Regions from separate parts of the Bacillus sp. GW821-FHT01G09 genome, predicted to be linked through region 2. Evidence: predicted binding sites of a transcription regulator. Region 2 holds the regulator's gene; each other region holds the start of a gene.
What was found. Region 2 encodes LexA, which represses DNA repair genes until DNA is damaged. Its sites were predicted from a motif close to CGAACATATGTTCG; they were not measured.
Positions count from the first base shown of each region.

Region 1: a site for LexA is predicted at 922-935, ahead of dinB (damage-inducible protein DinB). Genes of this name have one in related genera too.
Region 3: a site for LexA is predicted at 1,163-1,176, ahead of ruvA (Holliday junction branch migration protein RuvA). Genes of this name have one in related genera too.

Region 1 is NZ_JBWKWL010000005.1:414,928-425,885, forward strand. It holds gene AC07VD_RS18445 (amino acid permease) at 1-190, opposite strand, end outside; gene dinB (damage-inducible protein DinB) at 362-880, opposite strand; gene AC07VD_RS18455 (MarR family transcriptional regulator) at 1,049-1,507, shown strand; gene AC07VD_RS18460 (MMPL family transporter) at 1,504-4,161, shown strand; gene AC07VD_RS18465 (nitroreductase family protein) at 4,308-4,937, opposite strand; gene AC07VD_RS18470 (MarR family transcriptional regulator) at 4,953-5,447, opposite strand; gene AC07VD_RS18475 (MFS transporter) at 5,758-6,966, shown strand; gene AC07VD_RS18480 (sulfite exporter TauE/SafE family protein) at 7,003-7,740, opposite strand; gene AC07VD_RS18485 (GntR family transcriptional regulator) at 7,989-8,663, shown strand; gene AC07VD_RS18490 (glycoside hydrolase family 18 protein) at 8,790-10,052, shown strand; gene AC07VD_RS18495 (macrolide family glycosyltransferase) at 10,213-10,958, shown strand, end outside.
Region 2 is NZ_JBWKWL010000002.1:975,951-986,908, reverse strand. It holds gene ccdA (cytochrome c-type biogenesis protein CcdA) at 1-500, opposite strand, end outside; gene ynzD (aspartyl-phosphate phosphatase YnzD) at 720-893, shown strand; gene AC07VD_RS10270 (YneF family protein) at 967-1,185, opposite strand; gene sirA (sporulation inhibitor of replication protein SirA) at 1,271-1,717, opposite strand; gene tkt (transketolase) at 1,870-3,873, opposite strand; gene AC07VD_RS10255 (DUF896 domain-containing protein) at 4,042-4,275, opposite strand; gene AC07VD_RS10250 (YneB family resolvase-like protein) at 4,339-4,992, opposite strand; gene yneA (cell division suppressor protein YneA) at 5,011-5,328, opposite strand; gene lexA (transcriptional repressor LexA) at 5,478-6,095, shown strand; partial or broken gene AC07VD_RS10235 (hypothetical protein) at 6,382-6,724, opposite strand; gene fosM (FosM family fosfomycin resistance protein) at 6,633-7,067, opposite strand; gene AC07VD_RS10225 (YndM family protein) at 7,274-7,723, shown strand; gene pghL (gamma-polyglutamate hydrolase PghL) at 7,750-8,508, opposite strand; gene AC07VD_RS10215 (hypothetical protein) at 8,734-9,048, opposite strand; gene AC07VD_RS10210 (YndJ family protein) at 9,136-10,776, opposite strand; gene AC07VD_RS10205 (DUF4166 domain-containing protein) at 10,773-10,958, opposite strand, start outside.
Region 3 is NZ_JBWKWL010000003.1:186,465-197,422, forward strand. It holds gene ruvB (Holliday junction branch migration DNA helicase RuvB) at 1-482, opposite strand, end outside; gene ruvA (Holliday junction branch migration protein RuvA) at 493-1,098, opposite strand; gene bofC (sporulation cell-cell signaling protein BofC) at 1,237-1,749, opposite strand; gene AC07VD_RS11635 (MFS transporter) at 1,797-3,104, opposite strand; gene iolG (inositol 2-dehydrogenase) at 3,175-4,200, opposite strand; gene AC07VD_RS11645 (phosphotransferase) at 4,438-5,085, shown strand; gene AC07VD_RS11650 (hypothetical protein) at 5,131-5,253, opposite strand; gene AC07VD_RS11655 (DUF5412 family protein) at 5,416-5,784, shown strand; gene AC07VD_RS11660 (hypothetical protein) at 5,791-5,931, shown strand; gene AC07VD_RS11665 (alanine/glycine:cation symporter family protein) at 6,095-7,549, shown strand; gene AC07VD_RS11670 (YebC/PmpR family DNA-binding transcriptional regulator) at 7,590-8,312, opposite strand; gene sgpA (spore germination protein SgpA) at 8,415-9,011, opposite strand; gene safA (spore coat assembly protein SafA) at 9,159-10,322, opposite strand; gene nadA (quinolinate synthase NadA) at 10,439-10,958, opposite strand, start outside.

The DNA.
Region 1 (10,958 bases), on a different contig from region 2:
AGCAAATGATCCCTGTGATCATATAAGCAAATAAAATCGAAGGTCCGGCAAAATGAATCGATTTGCCCGAGCCGAGAAATAAGCCTGTCCCAATGGCTCCGCCGATGGCGATGAGCTGGATATGCCTGTTTTTCAAGCCTCTCTGCAACGTTTGCTGATTTATATTGTCTTTCGTCATGTCGTCTGTCACTTTATGTGTTCCTCCATTGAAAATTGTTTATTGAGTCAGCAATCTATTTTTAATGATTATTATAACACTAAAATTTCTATCTTTTTTACTAAAAAAGGATTGATGAAAAGAATTTTAATGTGATTTGGACTATTTCCCGAAAAAAGCGGCTCCATTTAGGGAGCCGCTTTTTTATGCTTTTTCAGTTTTTTTCATAAACAGGTAGAGCCCATAATCTGTCGGTGCGGATGCGTAGCCTGCCTGCCGCAGCATTGCTGTGATATTGCCGCGGTGGTATGTTCCGTGATTGACAACGTGGGGAAGTAGTTCGGAAACAGTTGTTTTCATGATTCCGCCTGAGGGATTTTGAATCTGGAGTGGCTGATTGAGCTGTTCTTTTTGCTGTAAAAATAGTGTAAAGCGCTCGGATAACTTCAGAAAAAGGTCTTCCATTTCCTCTATTTCTTTTGCCTCTGTCTGTTCTTTAAGCTGTTCAGCTAAAGCCAAAGCATCGCTCAAGGTTTTGCCGGAAAACACTTCAATCCAGCCGAGATCAGAAAGATAAACATGAGACAATACATGGGATATTGACGGAAACACGCTTTGAATTTCCTGATAGTATACCTCTTTTGGAAGCTCTTTTAATCGGTTGAATATTTGTTGATTGGCCCAGACGTTATATTCATACAATTTGAACGCCAAATCTGACATGTTAAAATTCCCCCTTTCATGTATATAGCTTCTATTATACACGAACGTGAGTTCTCGTGTAGAGTGCCCGTGAATAAAATTTGTTGACATATATAGTTTAGAGGAATAAACTAATTGACATTGAACATAAAGTTTAGTGGGGTAAACTATAATGAGGAGGGGAAGATATTGAATGAACAAAAGCTATGTCAGGCGATAAACCTGTTTGTGGAAGTCCTGCTTGAAGGGACAGAATTTGTGCATCGTGAAATCAATCAGGATGTCTTCAAGCATATCTCAAGGGAACAGGCAGACCTGTTGAAAATTTTAAAAGTCAAGGGCCCAACCTCTCCCGGCAGCCTGGCCATGTACCAAAATGTACATAAGAGCGCGATCTCTAACAGATTGAAAAAGCTGCTCGAAAAGGGATTGGTTCAATGGGACGACTGTCCGGAAAAAAGTGATAGGCGCTCTAAGCTTATTAACATTACACCCAGTGGTGAACACATACTGGAAGAATTAGATTCTGCCATCTTTAACGCGCTCAAACCGTTGATTGATGATATAGATGAGGAACACTTACATTCCATCATCGAGATATTCACCATTTTAAAAAGCAAATTTAAAGGAGGAGATTCTGCCGAATGAGAGCAATCATCAAATTCAAGTGGGCAATTGCAGCCATAGTATTAGCACTTACCGTCGTTTTGAGTTTGTTTTCTCCGAACTTAACGGAGCTGGCCAATCAAAAGGGGCAGGCCCAGCTTCCCGCTGATGCTGTTTCAGAAAGGGCAAACGCCATTTTAAAACAAGCGGGAGAAGACAATAATTCGATCAGTGTTGTCTTTACATTAGACAACGCTATAAAGAAAGAAACAGAGAATCAGCTCCGGATAATGATTGATAAAATCAAAAAGATCGACGGTGTAGAAGAGGTAACATCTCCTCTGTCAGCGGAAAAAGAAGTCAAAGACCAGTTGATGTCGAAAGACAAGAAAACCGTTCTCATGCCTGTCACGATTACAGGTTCTGATAAAAAGGCGGAAAAAATTGCGGACGAGATTTATCAAATCGTTCCTGATGACTTGACGGCATATATTACGGGAGCTTCCCTTATCAACCAGGATTTCGCTCACAGCTCAGAGGAAGGGCTTAAGAAAACGGAAGTGATCACAGTCTGCCTGATCATCGGTTTACTGTTGATCGTGTTCCGATCTGTTGTGACGCCTTTTATCCCGATTGTGGTTGTCGGTTTTTCTTATCTGATCAGTCAATCCATACTGGGCATCCTTGTATACAATGTTGATTTTCCAATCTCGACGTTTACGCAAACCTTCTTAGTCGCGATCCTGTTCGGCATTGGAACAGATTACTGCATACTGCTTCTTACACGATTCCGTGAAGAATTGGCAAACGGGCATGATAAAAAAGAAGCGGCGCTTATCGCTTACCGCACAGGGGGAAAAACCTTATTTATCAGCGGATTTGCGGTATTGATCGGATTTTCCGCCTTAGGATTTGCGAAGTTTGCGATTTTCCAATCCGCAGTAGGGGTAGCAGTCGGTGTGGGAATCTTAATGATCATCCTCTACACACTGCTGCCATTATTTATGGTGACACTGGGTGAAAAATTATTCTGGCCTTCTAAGAAAGTGCTGTCACACAGTGACAACAAATTATGGGCGTTTCTCGGCAGACACTCCGTTGCGCGTCCGTTTCTGTTTATAGTCATCACGGTCATTATCACGCTTCCGTTCATCTTGACCTATGATGACCAGATTTCATTCGACTCAACTGCGGAAATCAGCAGCGATTATAAATCTATAAAAGCTCTCGAGGCCATTAAGGATGGATTCGGGGAAGGAAAAGCGTTCCCGATCAATGTTGTCGTAAAAGGAGACAAAGATCTTACAACAGCTGATACAATCCCTTATCTCGGAAACATCAGCAAAGCGATCGAGAAAGTTGATCATGTTGACTCTGTTATGACCATTACGCAGCCGACTGGTGAAAAAATCAAAGATTTATATATTGATAACCAGCTAGGATCGGTTTCAGACGGGCTGGATAAGACGGTGAAAGGGATTGCCGATGTCCAAAGCGGATTAACGGATATAGAAAACGGACTGAATCAAATGGCAGGGCAAACCGGTTCGGCCTCAAATGGAGGGTCTGGCGGTTCACTGGGCGATGCGGCAGATGGCTTGGGCAAAATCAATCAGCAGCTGCAGCTTGTGAGCAAACAGATTTCCCAAACCGGCAATACCGCACAGACCGTGCAGCAGCTTACGGCAATCAGCGGACAGCTTGGCCAGATTCAAACCGGTCTTGAACAAGCGAACCAACAGCTCTCAGGCCAGCAGGCACAAGCTGGAACCCTGACAGAAAGCCTGAAGAAGCTGTCCGAAGGCGTAAAAAGCGCAAATGAGGGCCTGACGAAAGTCTCTGACGGTATTACAGCTTCCAGTGATATGTTAGAGGACATGAGCAAAAGTCCAACTGTAAGAGATACAGGCATATTCATTCCTGATCAAGTAATGAAGGACAAAGACTTTAAGAAGTCAATTGACCAGTATTCCTTTGCAGACGGAAAAGGTGTTCAATTAAGTGTCGTTCTGGATTCAAATCCGTACTCAGAACAAGCTATTACGACAATAAACCAAATCAAAAAAGCTGTCGCAAACGAAGTTGACGGCACTCCTTTGGAGGATGCACAGATCGTATACGGCGGGGTCACGAGTATGAATGCGGACTTAAAGGAGCTGTCCACAACGGACTTCTCCAGAACAATGGTGATTATGATTATAGGCCTGTTTATCGTGTTAACCATTTTGTTCCGCTCAATGATCATGCCGATTTATATGATCGCGTCATTGCTGCTGACGTACTATACGTCGATATCCATAACAGAATTAATTTTTGTAAACGGCTTAGGAAACGCGGGTGTCAGCTGGGCAGTGCCATTCTTCAGCTTTGTCATCTTGATCGCGTTAGGGGTAGATTATTCGATCTTCTTGCTGGATCGATTTAAGGAAGAGGTGCACCTTGGCATTGAGCAAGGTGTCGTCAGGTCAATGAGCAAAATGGGATCTGTCATTATTACAGCTGCCATTATATTGGCCGGTACGTTCGCGGCGATGATGCCTTCAGGTGTCAATACACTGATGCAGGTGGCAAGTGTTATCATCATCGGGCTCTTGCTTTACGGCCTTGTCATACTTCCGCTCTTCATCCCGGCAATCATTGCGACCTTTGGAGAAGGAAACTGGTGGCCGTTCGGCAGGAAGAAAGGAAAAGAATAATCGAGAGAAGAGTGATGAATGGTCATCACTCTTTTTTCATGACTAAACGACTAACTTCAGACTTGTTACCCAAAAAAGATCAGACGATCAAACGGCGGCTGTACTTAAAAACAAAGAGCCCGGAAAACATTCCCGGGCTCTTTGTTTTATTTCCATTCTGCAATTGTATCAATCGGCAGACGGTAGGAAGCATAGCCTTCGTCTGCTGCTTTTCCGATAGAAAGTAGCATAACCGGTACATAACGTTCTTTATCTAATCCGAAGGTTTCCGCGATGTTTTCTTTATCGTATCCGCCGATCGGGTTTGTATCGTAGCCATGCGCGCGTGCAGTCAGCATCAGCTGCATGGAAACGAGACCTCCGTCAATCAGGATCGTTTCACGGTTGACCTGTGCCGGAAGCTTTTCAAAATGTGCGGTCAGCGCGGCGATTTGTCTGTCTTTGACCTCCTGCGGCATGTAACCAAGTTCCACGGCTTTTGAATAGATTTCTTCTAGGTAGTCTGCATTGTTCATGTCTGCAAATACAGCGATGACAGCAGATGATGTTGTGACCTGAGTTTGGTTAAAGCTTGCAAGCGGTGCGAGCTTTTCTTTTCCTTCCGGGCTGTCAATGACAAGAAAACGCCATGGCTGCGCGTTAACAGAAGATGGGGCAGTTGTTGCTTCCTCTAAGATCTCTGTCATTTCTTCTTTGCTGATTTTTATTGCCGGATCATAGTTGCGGATAGAACGGCGGCCTTTCATAATTTCCATAAAATCGTTTGTTTTGATCATGTTGATACACTCCTCTTAAGCTTCGATATTATCTATATTGTTTCGCATTCGCGCCAGCACATCAATGAGCAGGCGGCGTTCTTCTGCGCTTACATTTGCGAGCATTTCCTTCATGAAACGCTCCTTTTCCTTCTTAGAAGACTCAATTCGCTCTCTTCCTTGGTCTGTTAACCGAACAAGGGTGATGCGGTTGTCCTCAGGCTTGCGCCGCCTTGATACCATGCCTTTGGCTTCCAGCTGTTTCAGGTGTCTGGTAACGGCTGCGCTATCGATATTTACTTTCTTTTGAAGGTCGCTTTGACTGATCTCATCTGCATGATAAAGCAATGTCAGCAATTCCAAACGAGATTGGCTGATGCCCGTGCATGCCTCGAACTTCACGCCAATCACCTTGTTCACGCCTTGCAGCTGATATAAAATCTCGGCTTCCTCTGAACAAAATGACGCCAAAACCCATCCCTTCTTTCCTGTCAAAACTATTAATTGATATATCAATGATTGACACGTCAATTAATATACAACGATTGATTTCATCTTGCAAGCCATTTGCACTTTTGAACAACCTCCCAGCGCATAAAATTCGCTAGGCTAGAACTTAGCAAAAAAAGCTGGCCGTTTCTTCAGATGATGCTGATCACGATGATTCCCCGCATCATTCCCTTTATAGGTGTTCGGAATATCACTTTGCCGAGCCCGTGCTCAAGCGGCTTTCACAGGCTGAAAGTTATGATACAATATACAAATGTTTCACAGCTTCAATCCATAGTTGGAGCTGACATCCATTATATAAGGGACTAGGTTGAAGGGAAGGTTTGATAACATGCTGCACAATCCAACTGGAAAAGAACGCTTGGCACTAGCGTTTCTGCTCGGCATGCTTGCTATATTGGGCCCGCTTAATATAGATATGTATTTGCCAAGTTTTCCTGAAATCGCGGAAGATTTATCAGCAAGTGCTTCACTTGTTCAGTTAAGTTTAACAGCCTGTCTGGTTGGGCTTACGATCGGCCAGCTAATTGTCGGGCCGGTCAGCGATGCGCAGGGAAGACGAAAACCGCTATTAATCTGTATTTTTTTATTTGCGTTATCTTCTCTGTTTTGTGCACTGTCGCCCAATATAACAACTTTAGTGGCTGCGCGTTTTTTACAGGGCTTCACTGCTTCTGCAGGGCTTGTGCTGTCTCGCGCAATCGTCCGCGATGTGTTTACCGGAAGAGAGCTTTCTAAATTTTTCTCGCTGTTAATGGTCATTACCGCGGTGGCGCCAATGGTTGCGCCTATGACAGGCGGTGCCATTTTGCTTTTGCCGTTCGCAACGTGGCATACAATTTTTCACGTCCTAATGATCATCGGATTTTTACTAGTTCTTCTGATTGCATTGAGGTTAAAAGAAACGCTTCCGCCGGAAAAACGGATTCCAAGCTCAATCGGAACATCCGTCAAAACGATGGGCAGCCTGCTGAAGGATCGATCCTTTATGGGGTACGCGTTAACTGTCGGATTTATTCACGGGGGAAGCTTTGCATATGTGTCTGGTACGCCTTTTGTATACCAGGATATCTACGGGGTGTCGCCGCAGGTATTTAGTATTCTTTTTGGCATTAACGGGCTGGCGATTATATCGGGCAGCTTTATCATCGGACGCTTTGGCGGAATCATTCATGAAAAAAGCCTGCTTCGTATAGCGGTCATTACGGCTATGATTGCGACGGCTGTGCTATTAACCATGACCATGATTCACGGTCCTCTTGCTACATTAGTCATATCCATTTTCATTTACATGATTACGATCGGCATGGTTCTGACCAGCACGTTTACCCTAGCCATGGAAAAGCAGGGGCACCGCGCCGGAAGTGCAAGTGCGCTGCTTGGGATGCTCCCGCTGCTCCTTGGTTCAATCGTGTCACCGCTTGTAGGCATTAATGAGACAACAGCCGTTCCGATGGGAGCCATCATGTTTGTAACAGCTGTCATCGGCTCACTGGCGTTTTTTGGATTAACGAAAGAACGAGTAGGGCAGAATTCATAAAAAAAACCTGACATGACGTCAGGTTTTTTGTTTTATTTAGAATAACAACAGCAGGCCTGCAATCGCCGGAGTCAAAAAGATGGCTGATTTCAAAACCACCTTTGGCATGAGGTTGGTGAATTTCGCGCCTACATAGGCACCGCACATTGTCCCGACCAGAACTTTGACAAGCAAAACGTAATCAACAAAACCTTCTGTGATATACCCGATGCCTCCACCTACAGCCAGAGGGATGATCACAAGCATCGTCGTTCCGACAGAATGGCGAATGGACAGATTCAGCATAATCATTAAACCAATTTGAATAAAAGGTGCCGACCCAATGCCGAATGTGCCGGAAAGAACGCCGGCTGCAATTCCTAAGATTACCGCTCTCGTATACGTTGAAAGAGTGCTTTGATTCACTTGAGCCTTCTCTTTTAAAATAAATAATCTGATTAAAATGAGAATTGCTGATAAAAATAACATTCCAGCCGTCAAATAATGAAGCAAATCAGCCGGAATAAAAGATGTCAGCTTGGCGCCGAAAAATGAGCCAACCGCAGCAAAGCCTCCGACTATTAAGCCGATTTTCATTTGAATGTTGCCCTCGCGATAGTGGCTGTATGCCCCTGATAAGCTTGTAAAAGCCATGCCGGCAAGTGAAGTGCCTAAAGCCGTATGAATCGGGATATGGAAAAGAAGCGTTAAAAGGGCAATGACAAAGCCGGCTCCACCGGCGCCAATAAAGCCTAAAATAATTCCTAGAAGAAACATAACAAGAATAATGAGCATATTTTTTCCTCCATTGAAAAGATGTAAAAATGTAATCGTGCGCTATTCTGGCGGAGGTATGGTGTCCTATTGACGAAGAAAAACACGCCGTTTTTTCAGTTGCCAGTAGTCCGTCGACCGTCGTTCAGCAAACATATCGTACCTCAAATTCTGGGATCTGACAAGGCAGTTTGTTGCTTCCCATTACCATCTGTTATATGATTTTGATGAAGAAAAGCCCTTGAATATATTCAAAAGAGGTATTATATATGGACGATTTTAAATTAGATAAGCCGACTCCCTACTACCTGCAATTTTATAACCAGCTAAAAAAAATGATCTTCAACGGGACTTTTAAGCCTGGGGAACGGATAAACGAAACACAGCTGGCGAAAAGCTTTGGCGTCAGCCGCTCTCCGATAAGGGAAGCCATGCGATTGCTTGAGAAAGATGGTTTGTTAAAAGCGGATGACCGAAATGGATTTTCGATCACGTCATTAACGGCAAAAGATGTAGATGAGATTTATAAAATCAGAATTCCGCTGGAGCAGCTGGCAGTCGAATTAGTCATAGACGAAGCGGACGAAGAAGAGCTGACCATACTCGAAAAACAGCTTGAAGAAACAGAGAAAGCGATTCACAACGGCACGGAAGATACGGAAATCATTCGTTTAAACCAAAAATTTCATGAGCTGCTGGTTGATTTCAGCCATAACAGACATTTGAAAAATTTGCTTGAGCATGTAAATGATCTGATTCATTTTTGCAGAATCCTTAATTATACCGGCGACCACCGTGCAGAAACGATACTGCGTGAGCACCGCAGGATATTTGAAGAAGTGAAAAAGAAAAACAAAGAAGCAGCCAAACAGCATGTGCTGGCTCATTTCAATCATGACTGTGAGCATTTGAAGCATGTGCTTGAAGAAGGAAAAGAGAATTGATTTGTATGATCCGGTACCAAGGGGGAGCAGAACCCTTGGTATTTTTTTATGTATTCACCACATATCTAAGAGGCCCCGTTAATAAGATTTTATGATGGATTGACTAACGAATAATGGGGGTTAAACATGTTTATCCATATCGTCGGGCCTGGTGATTCTTTGTTTTCCATAGGCAGAAGATACGGTGCTTCTGTTGATCAAATCCGGAGTGTGAATGGTTTAGATGAGACAAATATCGTGCCGGGGCAGGCTCTGCTTATCCCTCTTTATGTATATACGGTTCAGCCGGGAGACACGCTGACCGCCATTGCGGCAAAAGCATTTGTTCCCTTAGAGCGGCTACGGGCCGCAAACCCGGGCATCAGCCCAAATGCTTTACAAGCGGGAGCAAAAATAACGATTCCTTCGATCTCAAATTACATTGCGGGAACGTTAAGTTTTTATGTGCTCCGTAACCCAGACCTCGATCGGGAATTAATCAATGATTATGCGCCATACTCGTCTTCGATTTCGATTTTCGAATACCATATTGCACCGAACGGCGACATTGCAAACCAATTGAATGATGCGGCCGCTATTGAGACAACTTGGCAAAGGCGAGTCACGCCGCTGGCAACAATAACGAACCTTACATCAGGAGGCTTCAGTACGGAGATTGTTCACCAAGTACTGAACAATCCAACAGCGAGAACCAATCTGGTCAACAACATTTATAACTTAGTTTCCACAAGGGGATATGGGGGTGTCACAATCGATTTTGAGCAGGTGAGCGCCGCGGATCGCGATCTTTTCACTGGGTTTTTACGCCAGCTGAGAGATCGACTTCAGGCGGGGGGGTATGTGCTGACGATAGCCGTTCCTGCAAAAACAAGCGATAATATTCCCTGGCTGAGAGGCTACGATTACGGGGGGATAGGAGCGGTTGTCAATTATATGTTTATCATGGCTTATGATTGGCATCATGCCGGAAGTGAGCCGGGTCCTGTAGCGCCGATTACTGAAATAAGGAGAACCATTGAGTTTACGATTGCGCAGGTGCCGAGCAGAAAAATCATTATCGGAGTCCCGCTCTACGGGTACGACTGGATCATCCCGTACCAGCCGGGCACAGTTGCTTCAGCGATTTCAAATCAAAACGCAATCGAAAGAGCGATGAGGTACCAAGCCCCGATACAATATTCAGCCGAATATCAATCACCGTTTTTCCGGTACAGTGATCAGCAGGGGCGGACGCATGAGGTATGGTTTGAGGATGTCAGGAGCATGAGCCGGAAGATGCAGATCGTCCGCGAATACAGATTGCAGGCTATTGGCGCTTGGCAGTTAACGCTGGGCTTTACACCGGGCCCATGGCTTCTGCGGAAATTTTTTACGATCAGAAAAGTGTAAAAAAAGACACCAGAGCTTGGGTGTCTTTTTTTTGATTAAGTCCAGAGCAGCAGAATAGTTCATTCATTTGTACCTTGCATGGGTTGTGTTCCCATTTTACGATTAGTAGTAGTCTGATTAAACAAAGAGTCAGAATACGATTTGAGAGGGAGTTGTCTACATGAAGACAGTATTGATTTTGAATTTTCCTGCGGAAGGCCATGTGAATCCTACCTTAGGCATTACAAAAGCGTTTTCCGATAAGGGATATGATGTCCATTATATATCCACTGAAAAATATAAAAAACGATTAGAAGCAGCGGGAGCAACGGTCCATCTTCACCGGGATCTGCTGCGAACGACACCTATTCATGTCGGTTCGCCCAATGGCATTCTTGATTTCGTGAAAATCCATATCAAAACGTCATTGGACATTTTACAGATTGTCAAAGACTTATCTAAGAGCATTCAATTTGATTTTGTTTATTATGATAAATTCGGCGCGGGGGAATTGGTAAGGGATTACTTAGATATTCCAGGAGTCTCTTCATCGGCGTCTTTCTTGTTTGGCGAGGAGCACCTGAAAATCCTGCCGCTGCATCCGGAGTCTGGAGCGCAGCTTGAATTGGATCAAGAGTGCGAAGACCTTTTGGCAAAAATGAAAGAAACGTACGGTGTTGCCCCGAAAAACCTGGTTCAATTCATGAACAATAAAGGGGAATTGAACGTAGTGTATACAAGCCGTTATTTTCAGCCAGAAAGTGATCGTTTCGGGGATGAATGTCTATTTATCGGGCCGAGCTTTCCAAAGAGAGCGGAAAAAACAGATTTCCCGATTGAACAGCTAAAAGATGAGAAGGTCATTTATATTTCAATGGGGACTGTACTGGATCATACAGAGGATTTCTTCAACCTTTGTATTGATGC
Region 2 (10,958 bases):
ATGTATGGCACCGCTGAGCCCGGATTGGTGCCTGCAAGTGTGATAACAGCACCTAATATCGGACCGGTACATGGTGTCCATCCAGCTGCAAATGCCATTCCGATTAAGACCGACCCTAAAAACCCGCTTGGTTTATGCTTAAAATGGATTCTCCGCTCTTTCATCATAGCCTCAGGCCGGAACACACCGAGTGTAATGAAACCGAACAAAATAATAAGCAACGCGCCAATTTGCCGAATCGCATCATGATAATCCCTAAACAGGCTGCCAATAAAAGATGTTCCATAGCCTAAAGCAATAAAAATGACTGAAAAGCCAAGCAAAAAACACAAAGTATGAAACAGGCTTCTTTTCTGCAGCAGCAGCTTTTCTGTTTTTACATCGTCCATGCTGACCCCTGTAATATATGACAAAAAAGCTGGGTAAAGCGGCAGGCAGCAAGGCGAAATAAAGGATAAAAACCCCGCTCCGAATGTCAAAAAATAATTCACGTCTCCCATGTCATCATCCCTTCATGATTTGACATTCCTTCAAGTTATGACAAAATCATTTCATTTTTTTAACACTTTCACTTGAAGGATTTCTATTTTCAGAAAAAACTTATATAATTTAATTTGACATTGAGACATTATACTCCTTCTCATTTGAAAATTAGTATAAATATGGATATAATATAAACATTCACTTTGAAGATCTAATGTATGAAAGGATACATCCCTGTGATTAGAGAGCATCTATTAAAAGAAATTGAAAAAAAAAGAGCAGAGCTGCTGCAAATTGTCATGGCGAACGGAATGACATCTCATATTACGATAGAGCTCAGTCAGGAGCTTGACCATCTTCTCATACAATATCAAAAGCAGCGCCTTCGAGCAGTAGCGGGTGATGAATGATTGCAAAATAAAAAACCCGTATAAGGGTTTTTTATTTTATAACCATGTTTCTCTATATCATAATCTTTACGTATTATTTCGTTTGATTATTCATGGCTTTCATCATTTGATTGATTTTCTTTTGAGAAGGTTTCATTCCCATTTGCATCATCATCATGCGTAACATTTGTTCATTAATAGGCGGATTCTTTTTCAGGTAGCTCATCATATATTTACGAGCAATAAAAAACCCGAGTGCAACACCTATGAGCAATGCAACAACGCCCACTAGGATGCCAACCCATAAAGTCATTTTATTTCCTCCTTCATGTTGTCTAGTTTAAAGTGTACTAAACCAAAAGCTATTATACAACATTTACATCTCTTTTTCTTCGGTTTTAGACAAAATTTCTTTCTTTCACCGGATTTAGCCATCCGTAACGCTTCGAATTGAAATCCATTGCTAAAAAGCAAGGGCTAACTTTTCTTAACACTTCAAAGAATATCGTTTCTGCCTCGTAATCTCCCGAAGCCACAATTTCTATCATGTGCTCCTTCATCATAAACGTCGCGTGGCCTTTTGCTTTCGGCAAAGCTATTCTATAAATATAATCCAGCTGCCTGTAATCCGTCTTGTTTAAATTCATTTTTAACCGCTGATGCATATGTAAAATCGGGATTGGTTGTGTAATATATTGAATCTGTTTCTCTGTCATTTCATACTGCTGCTTTTCAAGGCTTGTCCAATGATAGTCTTGAAACAGCTCAAACATAACCGATTCCCGGCCGAAATAGTGATTGGCAAATTCCTCTTTGATAAGGTACGTATAGTAGTGACGTTCCATCTTTTCATCCCCTTTTCCAGCAGCATTTCATTTGCTCTCTATTATACAAAAGAAGAAAAGAAAGAATTGTCTATTACTGTTAAACAGCCAATACTATTTTTGTCGGATAAACAAGAAAAAGAGGATGATTTGGCTCATCCTCTTTCAAAAGCTTACTTATTGATTAATGCCTTAACTCGATTCACTACGTTCGGAACTGAGAAGCCGTATTCGTTAATGATGGTTTCACCTGGAGCAGATGCACCGAATCGGTCTATGCCGAGAACGTCACCTTCAAGCCCCGTGTATTTGCCCCATCCAAATGATGAGCCCATTTCAATTGCAAGACGTTTTTTCACATCTGCAGGAAGGACTTCGTTTTTGTATTCATCAGATTGTTTCTCAAAACGGTCCATTGAAGGCATGCTGACAACAGAAACATCAATATTTTCTTTTGCCAATTCAGCCTGCGCTTCAATTGCAAGACCTACCTCTGATCCGGAAGCGATGAGAAGAGCGTCAGGTGTTTCGTTTTTAGATTTAGAAACGACATATGCACCTTTTTCTACTCCTGCCAATGCTTCTTCAGATGTTTGATCGATGGTAGGAAGGTTTTGACGTGTAAGCACTAGCGCTGTTGGGTGGTCAGTGCTTTGAACTGCAAGCTTCCATGCTGCTGCTGTCTCATTGCCGTCTGCTGGACGGATCAAAGAAAGATTAGGCATCGCACGGAGTGAAGCAAGCTGTTCAACAGGCTCGTGCGTCGGACCGTCTTCACCAACCGCAATACTGTCATGTGTGAAGACATATGTCACAGGAAGGCCCATTAACGCTGCAAGGCGAATCGCAGGACGCAGGTAATCAGAGAAGACAAAGAAAGTTCCGCCGAATACACGAAGACCGCCATGAAGCGCCATACCGTTTAAGGCTGCACCCATCGCAAATTCACGTACACCAAACCAGAAGTTCTTGCCTGAGTAATCAACCGCTGTAAAATCACCGGCATTTTTAATTGTCGTTTTGTTCGATCCCGCTAGGTCAGCAGAACCTCCGACAAAGAAAGGAATTTTTTTCGCAAGTCCGTTGAGAACTTCACCGGAAGATGCACGGGATGCCAGGCTGCTTCCTTTTTCATACACAGGAACCTCTTGATCCCAGTCCTTCGGAAGCTCTCCTTTGATTGCCAGTTCAAGCTGTTCAGCAAGTTCAGGATAAACTTCTTTATACTTAGCGAATTGAGCATTCCATTCTTGTTCTTTTTTCTCACCTGATTCTTTAACAGCTGCAGCGAAATGCTCATAAACTTCTGACGGAACGTAGAAGTCTTCTTCATATGTCCACGCGTAAGCTTCTTTTGTTAATTTGCTTTCCTCTTTACCAAGCGGCGCACCGTGAACACCGGATGTACCGGCACGGTTAGGTGAACCGAATCCGATTGTCGTTTTCACTTCAATTAATGTAGGTTTCTTTTCATTTTGGCGTGCTTTTTCGATAGCCGCTGTTAATTCTTCAATATTGTTTCCATCCTCAACATAAAGAACTTCCCAATTCATTGCTTCAAAACGCTGTTTCACGTTTTCAGAAAATGAACGGTCGAGGTCTCCATCAAGAGAGATGTCATTAGAATCGTATAGTACGATCAGACGGCCAAGCTGAAGATGGCCTGCGAGTGAAGCGGCTTCAGAAGAAATACCTTCCATTAAATCACCATCACCGCAAATACTGTATGTATAATGATCGACTACGTTAAATGAATCGCGGTTGTATGTTTCCGCTAAATGGCGTTCAGCAATTGCCATACCGACTGCCATGGCAATTCCTTGGCCAAGCGGACCTGTTGTAGCATCAACACCGGCAGTATGTCCGAATTCCGGGTGTCCAGGTGTTTTGCTGCCCCACTGGCGGAATCCCTTAAGATCTTCAATACTAAGATCAAACCCGCTTAAATGAAGCATGCTGTATAATAGTGCTGACCCGTGTCCAGCAGATAAAACAAAACGGTCACGGTTAAACCAGCCAGGGTTTGCCGGACTTACGTTCATAAATTTTGTCCACAGCGTGTATGCCATTGGAGCGGCTCCCATCGGCATCCCTGGATGACCAGAATTTGCTTTTTCAATAGCGTCTATTGACAGTGTGCGAATGGTAGCAACTGATTTCTTTTCAATTGTATCCATAAAAATCCCCTTCCTTATGTGTTGTACCCTTACATCATAAATGTCTGACGACTTTTTCTCAACTGTTTCAGCTTAAATTTGAGAGAAACTTGTTGAATTTTGTCACATAAGAGTTTTGATTATAGTATATGCAAAAGAGGAATACGATATTGCCGTATTCCTCTTATATTAGTGAAGTTTGTTATTTCTTTTTTCTCTTTTTAGCTTTTCTGGTGTTACATCATTGCCTTCTGGGTCAATGATTTTCACGCTTTTTAACGTGTTCTTCATAGAAGAACGAAAACCTTTCAAGTACTCTTGACGGAGCTTTTGCTGTTCGGCTTTTTCTTCTTCTGTAATAACGCCAGCTTTAGCTTTGGCAGCAAGCTCATTAATTCTGGCAATTTTCGCGTTTGAAATCATGTTAAACTCCTTTATTGCATTTTGTCTATATAGTACTAGATCAAAAAAAGTTTTACAACTGATTCACTCTGCTGTCTCTACATTCTCTATGTATTCCTGAAAACGCCGGTGAACGGTTGCTTTAGAGACATCATAGCCAAACCCTCTTAGGGTAGCCGCGATTTCAGCAAACGTTAGTTTATTCGCTCTTAGGCGGACGATCTCAGAGATTGGCACCTCTATTTTTTCTTTTCCACTGTTCTCATGTTGGTTTTTTAAGTTTTTTTGCGGTTTAAAACCGTTTTTTACTGCACGCTTCATTCCCCGTCTGATTTTCATGTTGTGAATCTTTCGCTGATACTCTTCCACAATGCTGACGATTTCCAAGACCATTGAGTCAGCCTCCGATAACTCCAGTTCACCTCTGTGAGCCGTTGTATAGACTTTCACACCTTCTCTGTAAATACAATGAAGCAGTGCGATTTTTGCGTTTCCCCGCCCGAGCCTTGTCTCGTCCTGAACCAAAATGACATCAATTCCAGCGATCTTAATCTCATCAAGCAGCTCAAATACACCATCCCGATCCATTTCATATCCGCTGGCTTTTTCTGAAATCACTTTGACGACTTCCATGCCGTTCTCCGCAGCAATGGCCGTAAGCTCCTCTTCCTGCCGCTTTAATGACGTTTCCTGCTGTTCTTTATTTGTGCTTACACGGGCATAAATGAGTGCTTTCATTTTATCTCTCTTTCCTCTCTATCTTACAGTTGCCAATTCATATGCATCCTGATGCTTCTTTTTCAATGGGATCACTAACTCATCACCCGGCTGGATATCAGATGTTTGTAGTTGATTTTTATCAGCTACCCATTCAATAAAATCATTTTTGTTTATCTTTTTTGTATCTGCTACCTGATCAGCAATTGACCAAAGTGTGTCGCCTTGCTGGACTTCTATTTTAACATACTGATTAAGCTCCTGGCCGCTGCTTGTATATGACAGCATAAGGATAACCGCGCTCAAAATCACTGTGAACAGACCGACAAAAATAATAGATTCTTTACTCATGATCATAACCTCCAACAGGAATGTTTGTTCGCATTTTTATAATTTCAGTATATACGAACAAACGTTTCTGTCAATTGTTTTTTCGAACCTATGTTTGTACTGTAAGGAAAATCATGCTATAATCTTCTTAAAATCGACGTTTTGAGGTGCGAAAAATGACGAAGCTATCAAAAAGGCAACTTGATATCCTCCGTTTTATTAAAGCAGAGGTTAAATCAAAAGGATATCCGCCTTCCGTGAGAGAGATCGGAGAGGCTGTCGGGCTTGCGTCCAGCTCTACTGTCCACGGCCATTTGGCCCGTTTGGAAACAAAAGGGCTGATCAGACGAGATCCGACAAAACCAAGAGCAATAGAAATTCTTGATGAAGAAGTAGACATTCCGCAAAGCCAGGTCGTTAATGTACCGGTCATCGGGAAAGTCACGGCGGGATCTCCTATTACAGCAGTAGAAAATATTGAAGAATATTTTCCGCTCCCTGACCGCATGGTTCCTCCAGACGAGCATGTATTTATGCTGGAGATTATGGGAGACAGTATGATAGATGCTGGTATTCTCGATAAGGACTATGTCATCGTTAAACAGCAAAACACAGCGAACAATGGGGAAATTGTAGTTGCGATGACAGAAGAGGATGAAGCAACTGTAAAACGATTCTATAAAGAGGATACCCACATTCGCTTGCAGCCTGAGAACCCAACGATGGAACCTATCATTTTGCAGAATGTCAGCATTCTAGGGAAAGTGATTGGCGTGTTCAGAACCGTCCATTAATCTATTGATCTATCAGATGCATAAAATAACCCCCTCTTCCTTTACGGAGAGGGGGTTTGTTGTTCAAAAAAAGCAGGCTCGCCCTGACTTTTGGGTGCGAGCCTGAATAGGAGGAAAAAGAACATCATGTTTACACCATAATTATCCACCAAAAGATTGTTGAAGTCAAGAAATTTTCTTTCCTTCAGGAAACTTTTATCAAAATATGAACGTTTAGAATATTAGACGCTATCTTCTTAAAAACGTTTCATTTTTTAGGTCGTGGAAGGATGCGGTTTTATATTTATTAAGGGGCGAAGCAATTGAAATATACTGAAAATTTAGTACATAGTTTAATTAGTTCAACATTCTGATAAAACAGCTCGCTTTCTTCATATAAAATGTAATGTGTATTTCAATTTCACCTTCACCCAATCACTTGTGCAGTTCAAAATATATGGCATCGTTGAACAAGTCGGGTAGAAACCTTCCCCAAACATAAAGTCTCCACCAACACCCTTCTTTAAATTTAACCTTATATGAAATATGGTTGTGCTATCAAAAGGCCGTTTCATCATAAAAGTGCATATGCGTTTTTTCTTGTTTGTAATATCGAAGCCTGTCTTGAAGGGTTCCGGTATGAAATTCAAATTTGTGGCCGTCAGGGTCGGTAAAATAAATTGATTTTCGATCGCGTTCATCTCGTTCTCTGCCAGGCAGAATATTGACATGAAGTCTTTTTAATTTAGCTGATACCTCCTCAAATTCATGATCTTCAATTGTAAAAGCAATATGGGTATAAGAAAGCTTAATGTCATTTCTCGGGATGTCTGGTTCTTCATTAAGAGCTAGCCAGATGCCGTTCATATCAAAATATGCAGTTGTTCTTCCCTTTACCAAAAGCTTTGCACCAAACACTTTTTGATAAAAATCAATCGATGTATCCAAATGCGAAACTGAAAATAGCAAGTGATTGATTCCTTTTATCTCCACAAATCATTCCCCCCTTGGTAGCTGATCATCCACATATACGACTTTTTTCATAAAAAGATTCATACAGCTGAAAAAAATACCAGTGTAAACAAAAACGGACTGTTTAAAATAGTAACATGACCATTATGAATGGTTTTGAATTGCATTATTTATCGTTTGTTTACGCCCAATAATTTTCTTCAAAAAATAACAATTTAGGTGGTCAAATGAAACATATCATTGCGCTTGCTTCAAAGATTGCTTTCACTCTCGCCCTTTTATATGTGATTTTGGACAGAGTCTATCACGCATCCTTCTTAAGTGTGATGTTTATTGCACTTTTCTTAGGTTTTGTTTCCTATCTTTCTGGTGACATGCTCGTCTTACCCAGAACAAACAATATTACAGCTTCATTGGCTGACTTTGGCCTTTCATTCGTTATTCTTTGGGTATTTGTTTTAACCCAAACAAGAAACGATTTCTCACCATTTGGAGCAGCTCTCCTTTCCGCTGCCTGTCTTACTGTTTTTGAATACTTTTTTCATCGGTATTTACTGAAAAATGTCCTTGATGAAAATTTCCGAAATGAACTGTCAGCGAGAGATAACACGTTGCAGTATCAAACGGAAGCCGCGGACGAGCTGTTTCCCGAAACGAAAGAGAAGCATAAGGAATAGGAGGCTGTCTTATCGCCTCCTATTTTTCAGTAGCTATTTTTGAGAAAACGGAACATCACTTCTGTAAACTCATAAAACCTCTCATTTTGAGTAACAGCTCTGCTTTTTAAAGAAAAGATGCCGAACAAAGACTTTCGAAACCCTGTGCTCATTTCTATCTGAATACTTAAACCTGTTTTTGATTTATTTGCAATGTTATTCGGACTAACGCCCGCATGCGGATGGTCCGTATTGAGTAATACAGCAGGAAAACCGGCATGCTGCAATTTCTCAACTAAATCTGCCGCTCTTACGCGATCTGTACCGCCGACTTCGATCTGCTGATCTTCTTCTGCGTACCCGTGTAATGAAATGACATATTCATGGTTTCCCGTCATTTTAAGGGCCCGAGGTTCATCAAAGTGCGTACTCGTAATGTGCAGGACTGAGTTTCCTGTCGATTTTAAGCCTTCAAATAAATACATCGAGTACTCTTTGCTGAGCTCTCTCGCTACTTCACTTGTCCCGCCTTCAATACCTCCTCCGTGAATAGCTAAAACAAGAACAGGGCTTCCGGTTTCTTTCGTAACAACGCCATAATCAGAAGGATCTTCATTGTTTTTTAATTCCTCAAAATTCTGATATACATCTTCAGCATAAATTGAAGAAATCGGAGTAAACACCATAAAAATCAACAATAATTTTACAATTTTAATAGTTGATGGAAAACGTTTGGCTATGTTACAATCAACATGCTTCAAGGAATGGAGCAAACGGCGGAGCAGGGATACTTTGGCCGGTTTCATCTACTCCGCCTCTAAGTCCAAATCAACAGAATGTAGGTCTCTTTGAGGCTTTAGCACGAATTCTCTCGTCCTCCTTGTTAAATTTTTGTTAAATTCACAATATTATATACCATTAGCCCGGGCGCTGTTCTTCTCATTTTTGAATTTATGAAAAGTAAGCTGGCACCACCTCCCCCATTTTCCATACAAAACAAAAATGCACCTGCCCTTTGGCCTGTGCACTTTTTATTTTCTCTTCATTCTTCGTTTTTTTGCTTGATTTAATTTCATGATGTTTTTTTCAATTTTTCTTATGTTTCGCCTTTGCGGGATTGTTTTCATTTCATAATAAACAGAAATAAACCCGCTTACTGTCACTGCTGCAATATAAAGGACGCGCTGTTTGATCATCCGGTCAGCATGTCCATGATCATTCGCTTCTTTTTCCAGTCTTTCGATCACAGCTTTATCAAACAGCTGATCGACATACACTTGTTTCATTCCCACTGCAAACCCAGCAGCCAGCCAAAGAATCAGAAATAAACTGATATAAAACACCATAAACCCTTCCTTTCCTGTCTTGATGCGGTGCAGAATTTTAAAACAGTTCATCTCATTACAACTGGCAGACGAAGCTTCTTCTTTGTGTTAGGTTCTTTCAATAGGCTGGTTAATATGTGTAATGCTGTAATGAACAGTTAGAAATTTTATTCCAAACAGCCACATATGATGAACAGCGGTTAATTTGTTGTCATGTACAGCTTCTATCAGAAAGGTTTCAGATAAAGGAAGCGGACAAGTTCCCGCTCTTGTTTGCAGATAAATCCCCTCATCCCCCGCTCTGCTTTTTCTCCGCCTGCTTGTTAAAACCAGCTTCTCCTGATGATGATATGGTTTTAAAATACCTGTCATGCTGCTGAATGGAAGCGGTAAAGAAATATTCATATACCCTTCTCCATTTGAACGATACACTGAATAAAGAGCGGTAAAAATGGTTTCGTTTTTTTCATTTGTTCTAATCCAGGCACGTACTCTTTCCCTTCCGTCTTTTTTAGAATGAACACCTTTTATCTTGCTGTACATCCTGTACCAGTCAGGGTACGTCGAAAGATGTATTTGGCCGATTCTTCTGCTGAACCATTCGTAAATAATTGAAAGCGGCCGAAACCACGTGCTCCATGTTACTTTTGCTTTAATATTATATTCGATGGTTTGTTCATAAAACGAAAGAATGAGCGGCGCCAGTTTTTCTGGTGAAAAATCTTTTGAACGCAGGCTGCCCATATCATCCACAAGTCCGCTGTACCGAGCGTTATTTTCAGCTTGAATGTTAGCTAAAAATTCTTCTCCCATCTTTCTTTTTCCGTAGATACGGCTGAATGTCTTTATACTGTCTGCATCAAAAGGCTTCGGATCCTCTATTCTCCACCCTATGAGAGCGGGCAAGATAACACCAAACGCGTTGACAAAACCGTGAATCCAAATCATCTGATTGATGGTCAATGTAACTTCTTGCCGAAATACACCAAATGAGTAAATCAGCGAGAAAGCAATCGTTATCATTAAAACAGCGGAAGAAAGCCGAATAAGAAATGTCCCCGTCTTGGTGCGAAAGACTGCCGTGAACACCAAAAATGCATGAAGATAAATCGCCGCCATATAAATGCTAACCGCAATGACATCAAGTGTTTTTGAATATGTGATGCCCAGTGCGATAAGAAGGGGCGAAAGCAAAATCACCCATGTTATCCAACTGTACAACATCCGATGTTTTCTAATGGTTCTGCCGAGTAAGCCGTTAAAGATCGGGATCAGAAAAGCAGAATAGTGAAAGTGGACAGCAGTCAGCAAAATGATGAGAGGGCCAAATTGCATGATCTGCAAATGGGCAGCATAAGCAAAAAACCAAAATCCTCCTCCCGCCAAATAAATAAGACCGAACAAAACTGATGTCTCTTCGATTCTATGTATCTTTGTTTCCCAAAGGCGGAGGATCGCATACAATGCAATAAAAACTGTGTACATCCACCAGATAAGTGCGAAAACTCCAACCTCCGTCACAAGAGCCAACACTGCAAAGAATGCGGCTACAGGGTAGCACTGGATTAGCCCATATTCCATAAACTGAGCAGCACGAACCGGAGATTGACGAAAAACAAAAGGAAAAATTCCCGGCACGAAAAATAGAATGGATAACAAAACGAGTGCCTCTGCCACTGAAATATCCGGTGCTTCCGCTGCAAGAAATCCTATAAAACAAAGCGCACTGACTATGCCATTTCGTTTCATGATTCTCTCTCTTTCTCCTGAAACGTTCCTTTATAAAAGAAAAGAGTGCCAAGAATTGTATTTTGCACATGCACTTCAATGGTGAAACAATTCTTTTTTTCATCAAACGTTTCGCAAACTTCGGATGTACCGGTCAGCCATTTCGGCAGCGGGATTCTTTTTCCGCATATCAATAGCCATTG
Region 3 (10,958 bases), on a different contig from region 2:
CTCGTCGTGGCTCCCACCAGCGTAAAAGGCGGAAGGTCGAGCCGAACCGAGCGGGCAGATGGGCCTTTGCCAATCACAATGTCCAGGCAAAAGTCTTCCATTGCAGGATAAAGCACCTCTTCGATCGATCTGTGCAGCCTATGTATTTCATCAATAAATAATACATCTCCCGGTTCCAGCGCCGTTAATATAGCAGCCAAATCACCAGGCCTTTCAATCGCAGGCCCTGATGTCGTCCGCAATTCCACTCCCATTTCATTGGCTACAATGGAAGCAAGCGTTGTTTTTCCGAGTCCGGGCGGCCCGTACAGAAGAACATGATCCAGCGTCTCCTGTCTCATTTTCGCCGCATCTATAAACACGCGCAAATTTTCTTTTACCTTATGCTGCCCGATATACTGTGCCAGATTTTGCGGCCTAAGGCTTTGCTCTATCACTGATTCATGGTTGTCTGCTTCACTTGAGACGAGCCGTTCATCCATGAACATCACCTTACTTTAATAGTTTTTGTAATGCTTTTTTCACATATTGGTCTGTTGTCAGCCCAATTTCTTCTTTAAGGTGAGGAAGCACCTTTTTGATTTCTTTTTCAGCATATCCGAGAACCCTGAGGGCTTCAAGTGCTTCTTCAAGAGCCGTTTCCGCTGTTTGCTTTTCAAGCCTTTCTTCATGATTAAACAGATTTTCAATCATTTCAGGCACAACATCTGCCAGCTTTCCTTTTAAATCTAGAATAATCTGGCGTGCGGTTTTCTTTCCTACTCCAGGAAACTTGACCAAAAAAGCTTCATCCTCATTTTCAATTGCTTGGATGACCGCTCCGGGATCACCCGAGCCCAAGATGGCAAGTGCTCCTTTCGGGCCAATTCCGGTCACGTTTAACAGCTTTGTAAAGAGCGCCTTCTCCTCTCTTGTTGAAAAACCGTAAAGCGAAAAAGCATCCTCTCTGATATGATGGTATGTAAAAATCGTTTCTTGGCTTCTCTCCTTATATATAAACGGATTCGGCGTGAAAATCTGATAGCCGATGCCGCCGTTCTCTATGACAATATATTGGGGAGATACATAATCAATCGTCCCTTTAACAAATTCAATCACGCAAATTCACCTCTTTGACTGTTCTTCATTGTACCATAAAAACAGCCAAAGTCTTATAGAAAAGTTAACATATGTTCGCTTCTCTCTCATTCTTTCACGAAAAAAAAGACATGAATACATGTCTTCAATCAGCGGACGTTACCCGCTGTATGTCTTCATATGTTCGATGACATCCTCAAACTCCGCTTTTGTCCGAAATGGAATGCCTTTCAGCAGATTTTTTTGCATATGGCTTTCCAGCCTTTCTAAATCAATTTGAAAAAAAGACTGAATTGGTTCGGAAGCTGGCTCAGGCCGCCCATGAAAAGTGGAAATCACTCCATTATCCGATACACCGATATACCCGTTGACCTTGCTGAGCGGAGAAATATCGTCCATTTGCTTCCGGAAGAGCACATATCCCTTTTTTTGTTCCACAAGCGTCCATCCGGCATAAGCTGCCCAAAAATCATCCATAGAAAACACTTTTTCATGCTTATGCTCAATGCTGACATCGCCGTCCAAATACACCTTTTCAAGCTGCACATGCACCTGCAGCGGCTCATAGTGCTCCACTTCCGCGCCAAGTGCGCGGGAAGGAGCTCCTATTAAAAATACTGCCGCTGAGCAAAGAATGCCCAGCAAAAGATACGCCGTGCTGAATCGTTTCACCCTCTACACCTCTTTGCACACGTTTATGATTAGTTTGACCAAAGAGGCTACTGCTTAACCGTTTTATCAAAATTTGTCTGCACATTTTCCCTGACAAACCGTTCCTCCGTATACACATCTGTGCTTTGCTCAGAAATTGTCAAGAATCGCGTCAGAAAGGCACTGAAAAAATACAATGCCGCAAAGATCCAAATTACGCCGCCTGCACCGAGCGGCCCAATGAAAAGACTCACGATGCCCGGCGCAATAAACGCACATAAACCAGATCCCAGATTCAACACTGACATGGCAGCGCCTTTATTATCAGGTGCAAGCGTCGGCAAAAGCGCGCTTAATGGAACGTAGCCTGCTAAAGCCGCACCGTAGCAGCAGGCGATAATCATGAGCACCCAATACTGATGCCCGATCAGCTGAGGCGTGTAATACAGCGCCAGCGTAAAAATACCGCATCCGACACCGCCAAACCACATGACCGTATTGCGCCAGCCAAGTTTATCTCCGACTGCACCGAAAATGATATTAAACACAATATTCACAAAAAACAGCGTCCCCCATATTTGCAGCCATTCCGAAACCGAATACCCGTATCGTGCTAAATAAGTAGGAAGAAAGATGGCAAATCCAAATTGTCCTATCGCATTAATCGTCTTGACCACTCCGCCGATGCCTACCTTAGGGTTTTCAAACATAATTGTAAATGCCTTCGACAATTCTTTCCATTTCGGCTGATCTTGTTTTTGTATCGGAGTAAATTTATCTTTGTTAAAAAATAAGGCAAGAATTCCGCCTGCCGCCACAAACAGTAAAGCGCTCCAAAGCGTATTGATTTCTCCAAAGGCCGGAACCGCATAGCTGGAATAGAACGGGCCGAGCACGTTAAGGCCGCACGTAAACATAAACCAAAACCATCCGACGGCTTTTCCGAGAATATTTTGAGAGGTGCTGTATGACACCCATACGAGAAAAGAGTATGCAAACAGCGGATATCCCAAGCCTCTAAGAGCATAGCTGCCCAAGAGAGCCGGATAATACATATGAGGAATCGCCCAGCCGATAAAAGCGGCCGAACCGAGGATAAATGCAAGCAATCCGACAGTCATCGTTTTTCTCGGCCCCCAAGTTTGGACAAACGTTCCTGAAAGCCAAGCTGAGATGGTGACAGCAATGCCGTACATGGTAAATAACGATGCGGATTGCTGCATACTGAGACCATGATCAACGAGAAAAGGAGACAGCCAGCCTTGTTCGAGGCCGTCTCCAACCATAAAGATGACAACGCCAATATAACCCCAAACCATGTGAGAAGGAATTCCGATTTTGTTCAAAACATTTCCTTTAGCATGTACTGTATTCATTTTCTCCACCGCCTACTTAAAGTATCAATGGAGTATATACCCAAGCTTGCTGAATTGTAATCCTGTTAGATTAAAAAGCGATTTTTTCAGTGTGCTCAATGCTGACAGGCATGCCAAAAGCAAGCGATTGCTGTGCTGCTCTGGCGATCCTTCCGGCCTGTAAACCGTCATTACCGGTGCAGGGAGTCTCCTGGTTTGTGCCGATCGCTTCTGCAAAACGGAGAATCTCCTCCTCATATGAATCCTTATAGCGTTCAAGGAAAAAGAAATGCGGTTTATCCTTCATCACAAAATCAGCTGTTGACACCTCAACCGTTGTCGGCCTGCTATTGTCAGCCGCTGCAGAGCCTTTCGTCCCGAAAACCTCAACCCGCTGGTCATATCCGTACACAGCTTGGCGGCTGTTATCAATCACAGCCATGGCACCGTTTTCAAAAGTCAGTGTAATAACAGCTGTATCAATATCACCCAGCTCCGCAAAAGAAGGATTCACCAAAGCCGCCCCTTTGGCATACACTTCCGTCACTTCGCTCCCCAAAATATATCTGGCCATATCAAAATCATGGATCGACATATCCATAAACAACCCGCCTGACGTACGGACATAATCTATATTCGGGGGTTCTGGGTCCCGAGAAGTGATTTTTAATAAATGAGGCGTACCGATTTCACCATTTTCAACAATCGTTTTGATTTTCTTAAAATGAGGATCAAAGCGGCGGTTAAATCCGACTTGAAGTGTTACCCCGTGTTTCCGGACAGCCGCAAGCGCTTCACTCGTTTCGTCCAGAGAGAAACTAACGGGCTTCTCACAAAATATATGCTTTTTCGCCTCGGCTGCTTCTTTGATCATCTGTGCATGTACGGCTGTAGGAGAGCAAATAAAAATAGCATCAATATCAGGATCATGTAATAAATCACGATAATCAGAGGTTATGTATTCAATCTGATGACTGTCGGCCCAGCTTTTTATACGGCTTGCCTGAGTGTCAGAGACTGCTTTTATTTTCATGTGAGGAATCCGGCTTATATTTTGAACATGAAGTTTGCCGATGCGGCCTGCACCGATAATCCCTGTCACAATCTGTTTTGTCATGGCTTCTTCCCCCTTGATCATTCACGAAAGCGCTTTATTTAAAATTAATACTATCCCATTTGTAAGCGCTTTTCAAGAATGGAAATTAAACCTTCTATGTCTCTTTTATCACAATTCATGCTTATAAGTAGCCTTCTTCTTCAAGACCAGATACACTAGAATTAGGCTCTTTTTCCTGAACAGTTTATGATTTTCCTATAAACAGCTGCATAAAATAGAGCAAAGAAGGTGAATGAAATGCTGACAAAAGCAGAGGCACTGGCCCATTCCGTCATATACCGCAAGAACAGCAGATTTGATAAAGTCAAAGAGAAATCCGAGGAATTAACACTAATCGGCAAGGGAAGAAGCGCCTATGTGTTTGCCTTAACAGAAGGCGGTCGAAAAATGGCGCTGAAAGTATTTTTTCCGGAATATCAAGCGACAGCAGTCAAAGAAGCAGCGATCTATGAAAAATTAGCCGGGTCCGCATTCTATCCTGACATTTACGAAACTGGCGATTCATTTATTCTCATGGAATATATTAAAGGTGAAACCTTTTATAACTGTCTGAAGAAAGGCATTGCGATCAGTGATGACATGATTCAGCAGGTTGAAGAAGCACTTTCTGACGCCCGGGCTGCCGGCCTGAACCCGTCAGATATCCATTTGCGGAATCTGATTCTGACAGAAACCGGAGCAGTGCGGGTGATTGATGTTGCGAGATTTGAACAGACAAAAACGTGCACGCAGTGGAATGATTTAAAATCAGCGTATCATGCACTCTACAAAAAACCGATATTCCCCAAAAAGATTCCGGGTTTTTGGCTGGAGATCATCGCATTTTTATATAAGAAAGATTGGTTTCAAAAGCATTTCGCACAGCGGAAAAGAAAATATTCTTAAATCAAAAAGGCAGCCGCACAAGCGGCTGCCTTTATCATGTATTTTTTACTTTCTGACGGCAGAAATCAGTTTCATTTGTTCAGGCGACAGCTTAATTCGATAGCCTCTCACAGTTAAGTAGACCGCTTCTGGGTCCTTCTCGCCGGAATGACAATACGTTTTTTCCATTTCTGTCTCCCCTCACCCTTTATTGGCTTTATTTCATCTTATCATTGCTTTATTGAGGTAATTTTAAAGAAATGTAAAGATTATATGAATCCGATATATAGTAAAATGAGAGAAAAAAAGGGAGAGAGTCACATTAAGACACGCAGCAACATCCCGCTTATTATGTTTGCCCTGCTGGTCTTCTTCGGCGGCGCCATCTATTGGATGTTATTTTCACTAAAAAACGTTCCGAAAGGCAATCTCGTCCAATCGGTTGAATCGCCGGACGGCAGCTATACGTTAAACACTTATGTATCCGAAAACACCTTGAGCTTAGATGCAGCCAGAGGTGAACTTGTAAATGAAAAAACACTTGTCAAGAGAACAATCTACTGGAATTACCCGGACAGCCGCCCAGCAGTGACGTGGGTCAATCACAATACAGTGAAAATCGGCAATCAGACTTTACATCTTGATACTGATGAAACATATGATTGGCGAAAAGATGATCATTGGATCCGTGAAGAACCGCCGCAGGCGTCAGTGAGGTGATGAAACATGAATAAGATGAACGGAACAAATGATGAAAAGCATTTCAATCATTTTGTGATTGCTTTATCCTTTATATACGGTTTGACTGAACTAGGCTATTTGTTGCTGAAGGATTTTATAACAATTGCCATAAGTTTACCTCTGTAGAAAAACGCAGCGTAGTCGATACGCCGCGTTTTTTCTTTTTCCCTTCCTCTTCTTATTGATAATTACAGGTCATATAATGTGACAAATCGATTGTAGAAATAGTTCGATTAGACCAAAATCCTTTTTATACATGTATTCGAATTTGAAGTGAGGGGGAAGCTTGATGGCAGATTTTGTTGCTAGTTTGAATGCGGTCTTATGGAGTACGCCCGTCATTTATATTTTATTGGGAATTGGATTCGCCTTTTCAATTATGACCCGTTTTTTACAAGTCCGACATTTAAAAGAAATGATTGTTCAGATGTTCAAAGGCAAGAGCTCTGAAGCCGGCGTTTCATCTTTCCAAGCGTTATCGATTGCGCTGTCCGGCCGTGTGGGCACAGGAAACATCGCGGGAGTGGCGACAGCAATTGCATTCGGCGGACCCGGTGCGGTGTTCTGGATGTGGGCGATTGCCTTTATCGGTGCGGCGAGTGCCTTTGTAGAATCAACACTTGCTCAAATTTACAAAGTGAAACAAGACGGTCAATATCGGGGCGGCCCTGCTTATTATATAGAAAAAGGCTTAGGCATTAAGTGGTTTGCCGTCTTATTTGCCGCTGCGGCCCTTATTGCAATGGCCTTTCTAATGCCAGGCGTACAGTCCAACTCCATTGCGGCTGGGATCCAAAATGCATTCGGCATCTCTCCTTTCGTCACAGGGTGCGGTCTGGTTTTATTATTAGGGTTTATTATTTTTGGCGGCGTCAAACGAATTGCCAGTGCGGCGCAAATGATTGTTCCATTTATGGCCATTGGATATATCCTGCTGTCTTTGATTATTATTGTCATGAATGTGTCTGAATTGCCTGCTGTGATCTCATTAATATTCAAAAGCGCCTTTGCATTGGATTCCGCTTTTGGCGGCTTGATCGGCATGGCGATTTCCTGGGGCGTTAAACGTGGCATTTACTCAAACGAAGCCGGCCAGGGAACAGGCCCGCATCCGGCAGCTGCTGCAGAGGTTTCTCATCCGGTCAAGCAGGGACTGGTTCAGGCATTTTCTGTTTATATTGACACCTTGTTTGTATGTTCCGCTACAGCTTTCATGATCTTGTTTACCGGCATGTACAATACCCAGGCTGCAGATGGTTCCTTTATCGTTCACCAGCTTAAAGGCGTAGAAGCAGGACCTGGTTTCACACAAGCGGCAATTGACAGTGTTCTTCCCGGATTCGGTGCAGGCTTTGTTGCCATCGCTTTATTCTTCTTCGCTTTTACAACAATTATGGCGTATTACTACATCGCAGAAACAAATATCGCCTATTTAGCACGAGGCAGAGAAAGCAAATGGGCGATGCTTGGCTTAAAACTGATTATTTTAGCCGCCACGTTCTATGGTACTGTGAAAACAGCTTCACTTGCTTGGGCATTAGGGGATGCAGGGCTTGGCATTATGGTATGGCTGAACGTCATTGCCATTGTGCTGCTTGCCAAACCGGCGCTTCTTGCTTTAAAGGATTATGAGCGCCAAAAGAAGCAGGGCTTAGACCCGGTCTTTGATCCAAAAGCGCTGGGTATCAAAAACGCTGATTTCTGGGAGAAAGAATACACTCATGATAGTGAACGTGTCTCCTGAACATACTAAAACCGGCCCGATATGACATCGTGCCGGTTTTTTATGAGCGATAGTTTGTATACACTTCTTGAACATCATCGTCATCTTCAAGGATGTCTATTAATGTTTCCAGCTTCTCAACAGCCTGATCATCGGCATCTGCATAGGTATTGGGAAGCATGGTCACCTCCGCCGAAGAAATTGGATATTTCGATTCGAGGGCTGTTTTCACCTCTTCAAAATGCTCAGGCTCTGTGAAAACCTCATATAGGTCTTCTTCAATTCGCAGCTCTTCTCCTCCTGCTTCAAGCACATCAAGCATGAGCTCATCTTCTTCTATTTGCCGTTCAGTGCGGTCTATCGTAATGAAACCCTTCCGTTCAAATAAAAAGGCTACACATCCGCTTTCTCCCAGGCTTCCGCCATTTTTATTAAAGGCTGTCCGCACATTTGACGCCGTTCGGTTTTTATTATCTGTTACGCATTCAACCATCACGGCAATCCCTGAAGGGCCGTAGCCTTCATAGGTGATTTCTTCATAACTGCTTCCATCTTGGCCTCCCGCAGCTTTTTTAATGGCCCTATCTATATTTTCATTCGGCATATTGGCGCCTTTTGCTTTTTCGATAACAAGACGCAATGCTGAATTTGCTTCTGGATCCGCTCCGCCTTCTTTCGCTGCCACATAGATTTCTTTTGCCAGCTTCATAAATATTTTCCCGCGCTTTGCATCCTGTGCATTTTTTCTTTTTTGAATGTTTTTCCACTTGGAATGGCCTGCCATGTTTTCACCTTCTTTTACATTTTCTATGTACACTTTAATGGGAATTGTTCGCTGATGCAAAGAAAAAGGCTGCCGAATATCACTTCCGGCAGCCCTTTCTTCCTAGCGGTTGTTCATTTTATGAAGTTTTCTGAACAGCCCTTTATCTGTTGATACTTGGACGTCACGGCCATTTGCATAGTTGCGCGCTGCTTTTACGACATTATCTCTGTCAGACTTTGTGAACTCTCTGTGGCTTTTGACTGCGATAACTACTCGGTCATCCGATACCATAACTTGTGTGTCATTGACGTTTTTCACTTGTTTCACACGGTTGGCAATTTTTGCAGCCAGTCTTCTGTTTTCTTGGTTGTCATACCCGTTGTTCGCTGCATTCCGATTCATGTTTCGGTTATTCGTGTTGTTATATGTTCCGTCAGTTGCCAAAGGAACACGATCGTCAGCAGTAACACGGTCACGGTTATTTACATTCGTGGTGTTTCGGTTACCGTCGTTCTGATCCTCCATTAATTCAGAAACAGGACCATCGTGGTCGATTCCGTCTCCCTGTCTATCGGCGTCATTTTCATTTGTATAATATCCGATTGGACGGGTATTGCCGTTATTGCGCGTATCATTCATAGCATTATCGTTTGCTCCGCATGCTGTTAAGCCGGCTGTCATTAGAATCAAGCTAGCGATCGTCATTTTTTTACCCAATGGAAAAACCCCCCGTGGACGAATTGAGCATGTTTGCTCGCTTTTATCATGTGCGTATGGGGGGCATATTAAGCGTGTCAGTTCTCTCCATTTGGCAGTGATCTGCTTGAAAACAAAAAAAGGAACGATTTACATCGTTCCGAACGATCACTCATTTTCTTCTTCCGGCCGGCCAAACATTTGGTTTACAGAAGGCTGATTCGTCATTGGCATAGAAACTCCTGCCGAATATGGGTTTGGATTTGGGTTAGCTGTGCCATATGGCATATTAGGGCTTCCATAAGCTCCCATTCCCGAATGGCCAGGGGCAGAGAAATATGGCTGATGATCACCGTCACAGCCGCAGTCGTCATGATCTTTGTATGGCATGTAACCATGAGCCGCAGCAGGCTGGTATGCTCCCATTACTTGGGGAGTGCCGTAATAAGGGCCATACGGCATATGTCCATACGGAGATCCATAAGCCGGAGATGCGTATTGCGGCGCACCGTATGAACCGTAATGTCCGTGATGGCTGTTTTCATGATGCTGGTTTTCATAACCCGGGTCATACTGAGGCGATACAAAGCCTGGCTGGTATCCATGCATCGGATGCATTGGAAAAGCCTGTGCCGGATAGTACGGATAGCATAATCCTGATCCTGGAAGAATTGGCGAAACAGGCACCGGACACGGTACGAAATGAGCCGGATAATGATAATAAGGCTGAACAGCCGGCATCGGCATATTCGGAACTGTGTGATGAACGTTTTCCTCTTCTATACCGCCTACCTCTGGCGCCTTTGGCATATTAGGCATATTCGGATAATTTGCATTTTCCATATTACTCATAGCCTCCTGTTGTGGAAATTGGTCTTGCATATGATACATATGATCCATATTTCCGTCATGATGTTGTTTCGGCTCCTCCGGTTTAGGAGGCGACCAAGGCTGGAAAAGCTGTTTCATATCATAATAATCGTTCACATCAGCTTCAGGGTACACATTTTCCTGCAAATTAGGCATCGGCGGGACATACGGCATGGACTTCTTTTCTTTCGGCTTTGTGTCTTCTACATCGACAACGGATTTAGGCTTCTCTTTCGCATATGGATGTTCTTGCTTCACACTCCCGGCCGCAGGACTTTTGCCCGCTTTTGGCTCTTTTCTGACCGGGACTCCTTCTGACGGCACTTTTATTTTCATTCCAGGCATGATTAAGTCTGGATTGCTAAGCTGTGTATTGAGTTTTTTCACTTCCTCAACATCGACTCCGTACTTTTCAGCTATTTTCCAGAGCGAATCGCCTTTTTGAACGATATGGATTTTCAACGTTTTCCCCTCCTATGCAAAACGTGAACAGTTCAGCTGTGATTACAATATGTTTCTTCACAACATATGCCTGAACAAAAGAAGTTATGAGTAAAGGAAGGGAAAATATTTCTGATCTACGTGATCGAAAGCATTCGATTCAGGGCAAGGAGTGCATCTTCCTGAATGGCTTTTGGCACCTTGATGACGCCTGAAGGTTCTCCTTTTTCAATTTGTTCCAGCGACCACAACAAATGCGGCAAATCAATTCGGTTCATTGTCAGGCAAGGGCACATGTCAGGGTTGAGTGATTCGATTTGTTTATCTGGATGCTCGTGAATGATCCGCTGAACAAGATTCATTTCTGTCCCGATTGCCCACTTGCTTCCCGCCGGAGCCTGATTGATTGTGTCGATAATATATTTCGTTGATCCGTTATCATCGCTTAGTGTCACGACTTCGTGTGAGCATTCCGGGTGCACAATGATCTGAATGTCGGGGTCTCGCTCTCTCATATCATGGATATTTTTAGTGGTGAATTTCTCGTGAACAGAGCAATGCCCTTTCCACAAAATCACTTTCACATTCGTATGCCCGGATTCAGCTACTAATTCATCTTTCATCGGGTCCCACACAGCCATATCTTCAAGCGCAATG